DNA from 2 places in the Pseudomonas sp. F-14 TE3482 genome. Region 1 is predicted to be linked to the other one. Evidence: predicted binding sites of a transcription regulator. Region 1 holds the regulator's gene; the other holds the start of a gene.

Region 1 (5,080 bases):
CCCACGGCATCACCCAGGCCCGCGGTGGCGAGGGGGCCGCTCGCGAATTCTGCGAATTGATCCTGCGCGCCCAGGGCCGCCTCGATGCGGCCAACGCCGCGTACCTGTGAGCCCATCATGCTGAGCAAGAAAATTCGTAACATCCTGGTGTTCGGTTGCATCGCTGCGATTTTTGCAGCGGTCGGCTACTGGAACATCAGCCCGGAACGCTTCCTCGACAAGCCGGTGGTGAAGGTCGATGAAACCGCGATCGACTATTACGCCATCAACGCCCACAGCGTGCAGTACCTGCCCGACGGCAAACTGCAATACGAGATGACGTCGGACAAGGTCGAACACGTGAAAGCGAGCGAGGTGACGTTGCTGACCAATCCGGACCTGAACATGTTCCGTGGCACCGAATTCCCCTGGCACGTCCAGAGCGAGCGCGGCGAAGTCAACCCGGACGGCACTCAGGTCGAGCTGATTGACTCGGTACGTATCACGCGTTTCGACGAAAAAAACCGTAAAACCCTGATTACCACCACCCGTATGACAGTGTTCCCGCAGCAGCAATATGCGCAGACCGATCAACCCGTTAGAATCGACGGCGCTGGCGGTGTATCGACAGGCAACGGAATGAAAGCGTACTTGAAAGAAAGCAGGATACACCTGCTATCGAACGTAAGAGGACAGTATGAGGCTCGTTAAAACTCTCCCTATTTTGCTCAGTCTGGGCGCAGCACTGGGAAGCGTGAGCGCCTGGGCTCTGCCGAACGATCAAGAGCAGCCTATCCGCATTCAGGCCGACGATGCCCAACTGGACGACAAGAACGGCGTTGCCACCTATAAGGGCGATGTGATCATCACCCAGGGCTCGATGAAGGTCACCGGCAATACCGTAACTATCACCCGCACCCCGACCGGCGACATCGACGTGGTGACTTCGGTGGGCAACCTTGCCTACTTCGAGCAACTGCAAACGGCGGGCGATACCAAGCCGGTCCAGGGCTACGGCGTAACTATCCAGTACCACGCCTCGCAAAACCGCGTCGTGCTGATCGATCGCGCCAAAGTCATCGATAAGGACAACAACGTCACCCAAGGCGAGAAAATCGTCTACGACACGGTCAAAAAGCTTGCGAGCGCCGGTCGCGCCACGGGTAACAAGGTCACCGAGGCACGCCCTCGCATCGACATGGTGATCCAGCCGAAGAAGAAAACCGACGAGCAAAAGGCCCAGTAATGGCAACTCTGAAAGCTCAGCATCTGGCCAAGAGCTACAAGAGCCGTCAGGTCGTGCGCGACGTCAGCCTGTCCATCGACAGCGGTCAGATCGTCGGCCTGCTTGGCCCTAACGGCGCCGGTAAAACCACCTGTTTCTATATGATTGTCGGTCTGGTACAGGCCGATCAAGGCCGCGTACTGATCGACGACCTGGACGTCAGCCACCAGCCGATGCACGGTCGCGCGAAGGCCGGCATCGGCTATCTTCCGCAAGAAGCGTCGATCTTCCGCAAACTGTCGGTGGCCGACAACATCATGGCCATCCTCGAGACCCGCAAGGAACTCGATAAGGCCGGTCGTCGCCAAGAGCTGGAAAGCCTGCTGCAGGAATTTCACATCCATCACATCCGTGACAATCTCGGCATGAGCCTGTCCGGTGGTGAACGCCGCCGTGTGGAAATCGCCCGGGCACTGGCTACCAACCCGAAATTCATCCTCCTCGACGAACCCTTCGCCGGTGTGGACCCGATTTCGGTGGGCGACATCAAGCAGATCATCCATCACCTCAAGGCTAAAGGCATTGGCGTGCTGATCACGGACCACAACGTTCGTGAGACCCTGGATATCTGCGAAACCGCCTACATCGTCAACGACGGCCAACTGATTGCTGAAGGTGACTCCGCCACCATCCTCGCCAATGAACTGGTCAAGGAAGTGTATCTGGGCCACGAGTTCCGCCTGTAAGCACCTGAGGTGCCCGGGTCGCCGAGGGAGCGCTCGCTTCAATAAAAAATCAATAACTTTTTATTGTTACAGCGCTCTAGGCAAACACTTCAGTTTCGGGCATATAATTTGCTTATGTTTGGCGCTTCGGCGCCCTGTAGTGGATGGCGCATGTGCGCCGGCGAATAAGGTGTTAAGCCCCTGCCATGAAACCATCGCTAGTCTTGAGAATGGGCCAGCAGCTGACGATGACACCGCAGCTGCAACAGGCCATCCGCCTGCTCCAATTGTCGACCCTGGACCTGCAACAGGAAATCCAGGAGGCTCTGGAGTCCAATCCGATGCTCGAACGCCAGGAAGAAGGCGACGACTTCGATAACGCCGACCCCTTGGCCGATAGCGCCGAACAGAAACCCAACGCCGACATTCAGGAACCCTCCTACCAGGAAACCGCCCCGACGGTGGACAACCTTGAGGAAGGCGACTGGAACGAGCGCATCCCCAACGAATTGCCCGTCGACACAGCCTGGGAGGATGTCTACCAGACCAGCGCCAGCAGCCTGCCGAGCAACGATGACGACGAGTGGGACTTCACCACCCGCACATCGGTCGGTGAAAGCCTGCAAAGCCATTTGCTCTGGCAACTGAACCTGGCACCGATGTCCGACACCGATCGCCTGATCGCCGTGACCCTGATCGACTGCATCAACAATCAGGGCTACCTGGACGAAACCCTCGAGGAAATCCTCGAAGCGTTCGACCCGGAACTGGACATCGAACTGGACGAAATCGAAGCCGTCCTGCACCGCATCCAGCAATTCGAACCCGCTGGCATCGGCGCCCGCAACCTCGGTGAATGCCTGCTGCTGCAACTGCGCCAGTTGTCCGCCAAGACCCCTTGGCTGGCCGAAGCCAAGCGCCTGGTCACCGATTACATCGACCTGCTCGGCAGCCGCGACTACAGCCAGCTGATGCGCCGCATGAAGCTCAAGGAAGATGAGCTGCGCCAGGTCATCGAATTGGTCCAGAGCCTCAACCCACGCCCCGGTTCACAAATCGAGTCCACCGAAGCCGAATACGTCGTTCCCGACGTGATCGTGCGCAAGGACAACGAGCGCTGGCTGGTGGAGCTGAACCAGGAATCGGTGCCACGCCTGCGGGTCAACGCCCAATATGCCGGTTTCGTGCGCCGTGCCGATACCAGCGCTGACAACACCTTCATGCGTAATCAGCTGCAGGAGGCTCGCTGGTTCATCAAGAGCCTGCAAAGCCGCAATGAAACCCTGATGAAAGTCGCCACCCAGATCGTCGAGCATCAACGCGGCTTTCTCGAATACGGTGACGAAGCCATGAAGCCGTTGGTGCTGCATGACATTGCCGAAGCAGTCGGCATGCATGAATCGACAATTTCACGGGTGACCACGCAAAAATTCATGCATACCCCGCGGGGCATCTATGAACTGAAATACTTTTTTTCCAGCCACGTCAGTACCTCTGAAGGCGGTGAATGCTCGTCCACGGCGATCCGCGCGATCATCAAAAAACTGGTTGCTGCGGAAAATCAGAAAAAGCCGTTGAGTGACAGCAAGATCGCTGGTTTACTGGAGGCACAAGGCATTCAGGTAGCCCGTCGCACCGTCGCCAAGTACCGCGAATCCCTGGGGATCGCGCCTTCCAGCGAACGGAAGCGGTTGATGTAGCCGCCGGGCTGGCCACAGCGTTCCAGTGGCAGGCATTTCTGCCTGCCGCTTTATGCACTGGCAACGAAGGAGAAGCTGTATGCAAGTCAACATCAGTGGACACCAACTGGAAGTGACCGAACCCCTGCGCACCTACATCGGCGAAAAACTCGACCGATTAGAGAGGCATTTCGACAAGATCACCAATGTGCAAGTCACGATGAACGTCGAAAAACTGCTGCAGAAGATCGAAGCCACGCTGCATATTCCCGGCGGAGAAGTGGTCGCCAATGCCGAGCATACGGACATGTATGCCGCCATCGACCTGCTGACCGACAAGCTGGATCGCCAACTTAAAAAGCATAAGGAAAAGACCCAGAGCCTCCTCCAGGGCGCGACCGGTCGTTAACACCCCCAATCCATGATCCGACTAGAAACCATCCTGACCCCCGGCCGTTCCCAAGTGAACGCGCCGGGTGGCAGTAAAAAGAAAGCCCTCGAGCAAATTGCCAACCTCATCCATCGCGAAGTGCCGGATCTGGAAATGCAGGACGTCTTCGAGGCCTTGATTGCCCGTGAGAAACTCGGTTCTACCGGTTTCGGCAACGGCATCGCCATCCCCCACTGCCGGCTCAAAGGCTGCACCTCGCCAATCAGCGCGCTGCTGCACCTGGAAGCCCCTATCGATTTCGATGCCATCGACGGTGCCCCGGTTGACCTGCTGTTTGTGCTGCTGGTCCCGGAAGCCGCCACCGATGCACACCTGGAATTGCTGCGCCAGATTGCCAGCATGCTGGATCGCAAGGAAGTGCGTGAAAAATTGCGCAGCGCCCCGAGCAACGAAGCCTTGTATCAGGTTGTCCTGGACGAGCAGAACGGTCACTAATCATGCGCCTGATCATCGTCAGTGGCCGCTCCGGCTCAGGTAAAAGTACCGCCCTCGATGTGCTCGAGGACAACGGCTACTACTGCATCGACAACCTGCCTGCCGGCTTGCTGCCGGAACTGGCCGAACGCGCGCTGATTCACACCGAACTGGCACAACCGCTGGTGGCCGTGTCCATCGATGCACGCAACTTGCCAAGCCACCTGTCACGGTTCCCCGAATTGCTGGAAGAGGTCCGCAGCCGACATATCCAGTGCGATGTGCTGTACCTGGACGCAGACGAAGAAACCTTGCTCAAACGCTTTTCGGAAACTCGCCGTCGTCACCCGCTGAGCAGCGCCAATCGTTCGCTGGCGGAGGCGATCCAGGATGAAACCAATCTGCTGGGGCCTATTGCCGATCTGGCCGACCTCAAGGTCAATACCACCAATCTGAACCTGTATCAGCTACGCGATACCATCAAGCTGCGCCTGCTGAATCAACCGGAACCGGGCACTGCGTTCCTGGTGGAATCTTTCGGGTTCAAGCGTGGCATGCCGGTGGACGCCGATCTGGTGTTCGACGTGCGCTGCCTGCCTAACCCTTA
Region 2 (5,080 bases), 5.8 Mb from region 1:
GGTTCACCGCACGGACGATTTCGTCGAGGGTGGTGCCCGGGCCGAATTTGAACATTGGCTTGGCTTCTTGCTGAGCGTTGACCCGCGAGCGCGGCACAACCGCCGTCTGCCCGTTGGACAAAGGGCCGGGCTGGCTAACGATCGGGTCTTCGGTGATGGTTACGGTCAGGCTGCCGTGGGTCACGGCGGCCGGGGAAACCTTGACGTTCTGGCCGATCACGATGGTGCCGGTGCGCGAGTTGATGATGACTTTCGCCACCGCCTGACCCGGGTCGACTTCGAGGTTTTCGAGGATCGACAAATAGTCGACCCGCTGGCTCGGATCGAGTGGCGCAGTCACGCGGATCGAACCACCGTCGATGGCCTGAGCGACGCCAGGGCCAAGCATGTTGTTGATCTTGTCGACGATGCGCTTGGCGGTAGTGAAGTCCGAACGGTTGAGGTTCAGGGTCAGGCTGTTGCCCTGATTGAAACCGCTTGGTACGGCACGCTCGACCGACGCACCGCCAGGGATGCGACCGGCCGACGGAACGTTGACGGTGATCTTCGAACCGTCACGCCCTTCGGCATCGAAACCGCCAACCACCAGGTTGCCCTGAGCGACGGCGTAGACGTTGCCGTCGATACCTTTGAGCGGCGTCAGCAACAACGTACCGCCACGCAGGCTCTTGGAGTTACCGATGGACGCAACGGTGATATCTATCTGTTGACCGGGCTTGGCGAACGCCGGCAGATCAGCACTGATCGACACCGCCGCGACGTTCTTCAATTGCACGTTGCCCGAACCTGCCGGCACCTTGATGCCGAACTGCGAAAGCATGTTGTTGAAGGTCTGCAGGGTGAACGGGGTCTGGGTCGTCTGATCGCCGGTGCCGTTAAGCCCGACCACCAGGCCGTAGCCGATCAATTGGTTGGAACGCACACCGGAAATACTGGCGATGTCCTTCAGCCGCTCGGCTTGAGCGTCGAAGGCTGCGGACATCAGGAGCGCAGCCACCATCAGGTGTTTGAAGTTCAACATGCTCACCAGAGAAGCCACCTAGAAAGGGAACAGCGGACTGAGGAAGAAACGGTCGAACCAGCCTGGCTGACTCGCATCGGCAAACGCACCGGTGCCCGAATAGGTGATGCGTGCATCGGCGACGCGGGTCGACGACACGGTGTTGTCGGTGGCGATGTCATCGGCGCGAACGAGGCCGGCAATCCGCACCAGCTCATCACCGGTGTTCAGGGTCAGCCACTTCTCGCCGCGCACGGCGATGATGCCGTTGGGCAACACGTCGGCGACGGTCACGGTGATCGAACCGGTCAGGCTGTTGCTCTGGCCGGACTTGCTGTCGCCCTTGGTGGCGCGGTCACCTTCATAACCGACGTCCAGGCTCAGGCTACCGCTGCCCACAGGATCACTGGTGCTCAGGCCGCCCCCAAAAAACGAGCTCAGGCCGATGTCGGTCTTGCTGTTCTTGTCGATCTGCGAGTTGGCGTTCTTGCTCGCCTGGGTGCGCTCGTTCAGGGTGATGGTGATGATGTCACCGACCCGGAACGCCTTGCGGTCGCTGTACAGGTTCTGTTCGAAACCGGCCTGGTAGATCGAGCCATTATTGGCGGCAGCCGGCAGCGGCGTGCGCGGCAACACCGGGGCGTAGTAAGGGTCATTGGGCTTGGGCGGCGGGGCAACGCAGCCCGCGAGCACGACGACCCCACTCAGTGCCAGAACAGATACAAAGCGATTCATGACCCTACCTCACGGTATTGCAGGCGACCTCATGGCCGCCTCATAGACTTGATTACAGATTCTGCGTTACGAACGAGAGCATCTGGTCGGCGGTGGAGATCACCTTGGAGTTCATCTCGTAGGCGCGCTGAGTGGTGATCATGTTGACCATCTCTTCAACGGTGCTGACGTTGGACGTCTCCAGGGTGTTCTGCAGCGTGGTGCCGAAACCGGCGAGGCCCGGGGTGCCGACTTGCGGCGCGCCACTGGCAGCAGTTTCCAGGAACAGGTTGTTACCCACCGCTTGCAGACCGGCCGGGTTGATGAAGTCGGCGGTTTGCAGGTTGCCGATCACCTGGGAAGCCGGGTTGCCGGCGACGGTGATGGACACGGTGCCGTCACGGCCGACGGTGAAAGTCTGGGCGTCGTTCGGAATGACAATGGCCGGCTCCAGGGCGAAACCGCTGGCGTTGACGATCTGGCCGTTGGAATCCAGGTGGAACGTACCGTCACGGGTGTAGGACGTGGTGCCGTCCGGCTGCAGGATCTGGAAGAAACCGCGACCGTCGATGGCCATGTCCAACGGTTGCTCGGTGGTTTGCAGGCTGCCGGCGGTGAAGTTTTTCTGGGTGCCGACGATGCGCACACCGGTACCCACTTGCAGACCCGACGGCAATTCGCTGTCCTGGGTCGACTGGGCGCCTGGCTGGCGTTTGATCTGATACAGCAAGTCCTGGAACTCGGCGCGATCACGTTTGAAACCCGTGGTCGATACGTTCGCCAGGTTGTTGGAAATGGTGGTGAGGTTGGTGTCCTGGGCGGACAGACCTGTTTTGGCAACCCATAGAGCCGGAAGCATTCGATTCTCCTCGTGCGCCTGTTTTACGGCGCGACGTTCTGATAATTAGCTGATCTGCAAGACCCGAGCCATGGCCTGGTCATCGTCTTTGGCGGTGTTCATCATCTTGATGTGCAGCTCGAACTGCTTGGCCAGCGCCAGCACCGAGGTCATTTCCTCCACGGCGTTGACGTTGCTCGACTCAAGGAACCCGGATACCAGTTTGACGTTGGCATCGGCCTGCGCCGGCTTGCCGTCCTTGGTGTGGATCGAACCGTCCAGGCCTTTGGTCATGTTCTTGAAGTCCGGGTTGACCAGTTTGATGCGGTCGACTTCGGCCATCACGCGAGGGCCTTCGCCCATCGCACGGATGCTGATGGTGCCGTCTTCGCCGACTTCGATTTGCTGCTCGGGCGGCACGGCAATCGGCCCACCATTGCCTACCACCGGCATACCGTTGCCGGCACGCAGCACGCCCAGGGCGTCAACGTTCAAGCTGCCGGTGCGCACGTAGCTTTCACCGCCATCGGGGTTCTGCACGGCGATCCAGCCGTTGCCCTGCACCGCGACATCGAGGTCGCGACCGGTTTCTACCAGCGAGCCAGGGGAGAAGTCGGTGGCCGGACGTTCGCTCATGGCAAACGCACGCGCCGGAAAGCTGTCACCAAACACCGGCATCGAACGGGCCTGTTCCAGGTCCTTCTGAAAACCGTTGGTAGAGATGTTCGCCAGGTTGTTGGCATGAGCCTTCTGCGCCAGTGCATTCTGGCTGGCGCCGGTCATTGCCACATAAAGGTACTTGTCCACACTCTTTCCTCTGCATGCCGGACGTTTGCCGCCCACCGCTGTACTGCTGAGCCATAAGCAATTTGCAGACCAACTTTTTTCTGGCGGCGCAGGGCCCGGCAAACAAAGGACTTGAGGGATTCAGAGGGGATTGGGGGAATGTGCCGAAGACGAAAAACCGGCGGTGTTATGCCGCTTCGCGGCAAGGCTCTCATGGCCAAGTTCATCCCCCTGTGGCGAGGGAGCTTGCTCCCGTTCGGGCGCGAAGCGGCCGCAAAACCATCCCGCGTGATTTGCCTGCAATAACTCGATTGTCTTTTTTGGGGCTGCTGCGTAGCCCAGCGGGAGCAAGCTCCCTCGCCACAAAAGCTCCCTCGCCACATCAGGTGTTGTCTTTACCAACCTCATACTCACGCAACTTATTGGCAATGGTGGTATGCGAAACCCCCAACCGCTTGCCCAGTTGCCGACTGCTCGGATGCTCGGAATACAAACGCTCCAGCACCGCTTTCTCAAAGCGCCCGACAATCTCGTCCAAGCCACCCTCAAGCGAAAAATCGCCGAGGGGCTGACGCACACCGTAATCCGGCAGGCGAATATGTTCAGCCTTGACCGTCCCGCCGTCGCACAGGGAAACCGCCTGGAACAGTACGTTTTCCAACTGTCGCACATTGCCCGGCCAGTGATAGTGACTGAGCCGTTCCATGGCCGCTGGCGCCAGTTTCGGCAACGGGCAACCGATCTGCCGACTGGCCTGATCGAGGAAGTGCTCCACCAGCGGCGCCAGTCCGTCGAGGCATTCGCGCAGCGGCGGGATGTGCAGCGAGAGCACGTTCAAACGGTGGTACAAATCCTGGCGAAACTCACCGCGAGCGCACAGCTCGGACAAGTCCACTTGCGTTGCGCAGATCACCCGCACATCCAGATAGACCTCTTCATCGCTGCCGACACGACGGAAGCAACCGTCCTGCAGAAAGCGCAGCAATTTCACCTGCAAGCGCGGGCTCATTTCGCCGACGCCGTCGAGAAACAACGTACCGCCCGCCGTCAGCTCCAACAGCCCGAGCTTGCCTTCGGCCCGCGCGCCTTCGAAGGCACCGGGACCGTAGCCGAACAGTTCGGTCTCGGCCATGGACTCTGGCAGACCGGCACAGTTGAGCGCCATCAACGGTGATTGCCCACGCGGGCTCGCCAAGTGACAGGCCCGCGCCAACAACTCTTTGCCGGTGCCGGTTTCGCCTTCTATCAATAGCGGCGCGTCCAGCGGGGCCATGCGCCGCGCTTCGCGTACCACCGCCGCCATCACTTTCGAGCTTTGGAAAATGCTGTCGAAGCCACGCAATTCCTGCTTGCGCACGTTATAGATGCGCTCGCCCACCCGGTCCGCCCGGTGCAACGTCAACACCGCACCGGCCATGGCCTCGCTTTCGTCATGCTCCGATTGCAGCGGCGCGATGTCGGCGAGAAACACGTCGCCCTTGACCTTGACCCGCAAGCCGTTGATCCGTGACTTGTTGGCGCGCACCAGTTCCGGCAAATCAAAATCCTCGGCGTACCGCGACAGCGGTATCCCCGGCACCTCGTCCACCCGCACCCCGAGCAACTGCGCCGCCGCACGGTTGGCCGCGACGATGGAGCCGCCCATGTCGATCGACAGCACCGGAAACTCCAAGGCACCAAGCAAGGCATTGAGTTCCATATGCCGACGCTCGCTGGGCATCAGCCCTACGCGTTTGACGCCG

Evidence for each region. Region 1 encodes sigma-54, which starts transcription at its own class of promoters, with help from an activator protein. Its sites were predicted from a motif close to ANTGGCATNNANNTTGCTNT; they were not measured.
Region 2: the regulator sigma-54 is predicted to act here: its motif matches at 3,414-3,433, upstream of AB7M26_RS27265 (flagellar basal body rod protein FlgF).

What each region holds. Positions count from the first base shown of each region.
Region 1 is NZ_JBRJII010000001.1:218,951-224,030, forward strand. Features, by position in the region: gene AB7M26_RS01010 (KdsC family phosphatase) at 1-110, shown strand, start outside; gene lptC (LPS export ABC transporter periplasmic protein LptC) at 118-690, shown strand; gene lptA (lipopolysaccharide transport periplasmic protein LptA) at 677-1,225, shown strand; gene lptB (LPS export ABC transporter ATP-binding protein) at 1,225-1,950, shown strand; gene AB7M26_RS01030 (RNA polymerase factor sigma-54) at 2,136-3,629, shown strand; gene hpf (ribosome hibernation-promoting factor, HPF/YfiA family) at 3,709-4,017, shown strand; gene ptsN (PTS IIA-like nitrogen regulatory protein PtsN) at 4,030-4,494, shown strand; gene rapZ (RNase adapter RapZ) at 4,497-5,080, shown strand, end outside.
Region 2 is NZ_JBRJII010000001.1:6,003,727-6,008,806, forward strand. Features, by position in the region: gene AB7M26_RS27250 (flagellar basal body P-ring protein FlgI) at 1-1,021, opposite strand, end outside; gene flgH (flagellar basal body L-ring protein FlgH) at 1,040-1,735, opposite strand; gene flgG (flagellar basal-body rod protein FlgG) at 1,788-2,573, opposite strand; gene AB7M26_RS27265 (flagellar basal body rod protein FlgF) at 2,619-3,359, opposite strand; gene AB7M26_RS27270 (sigma-54-dependent phenylalanine hydroxylase transcriptional regulator PhhR) at 3,721-5,080, opposite strand, start outside.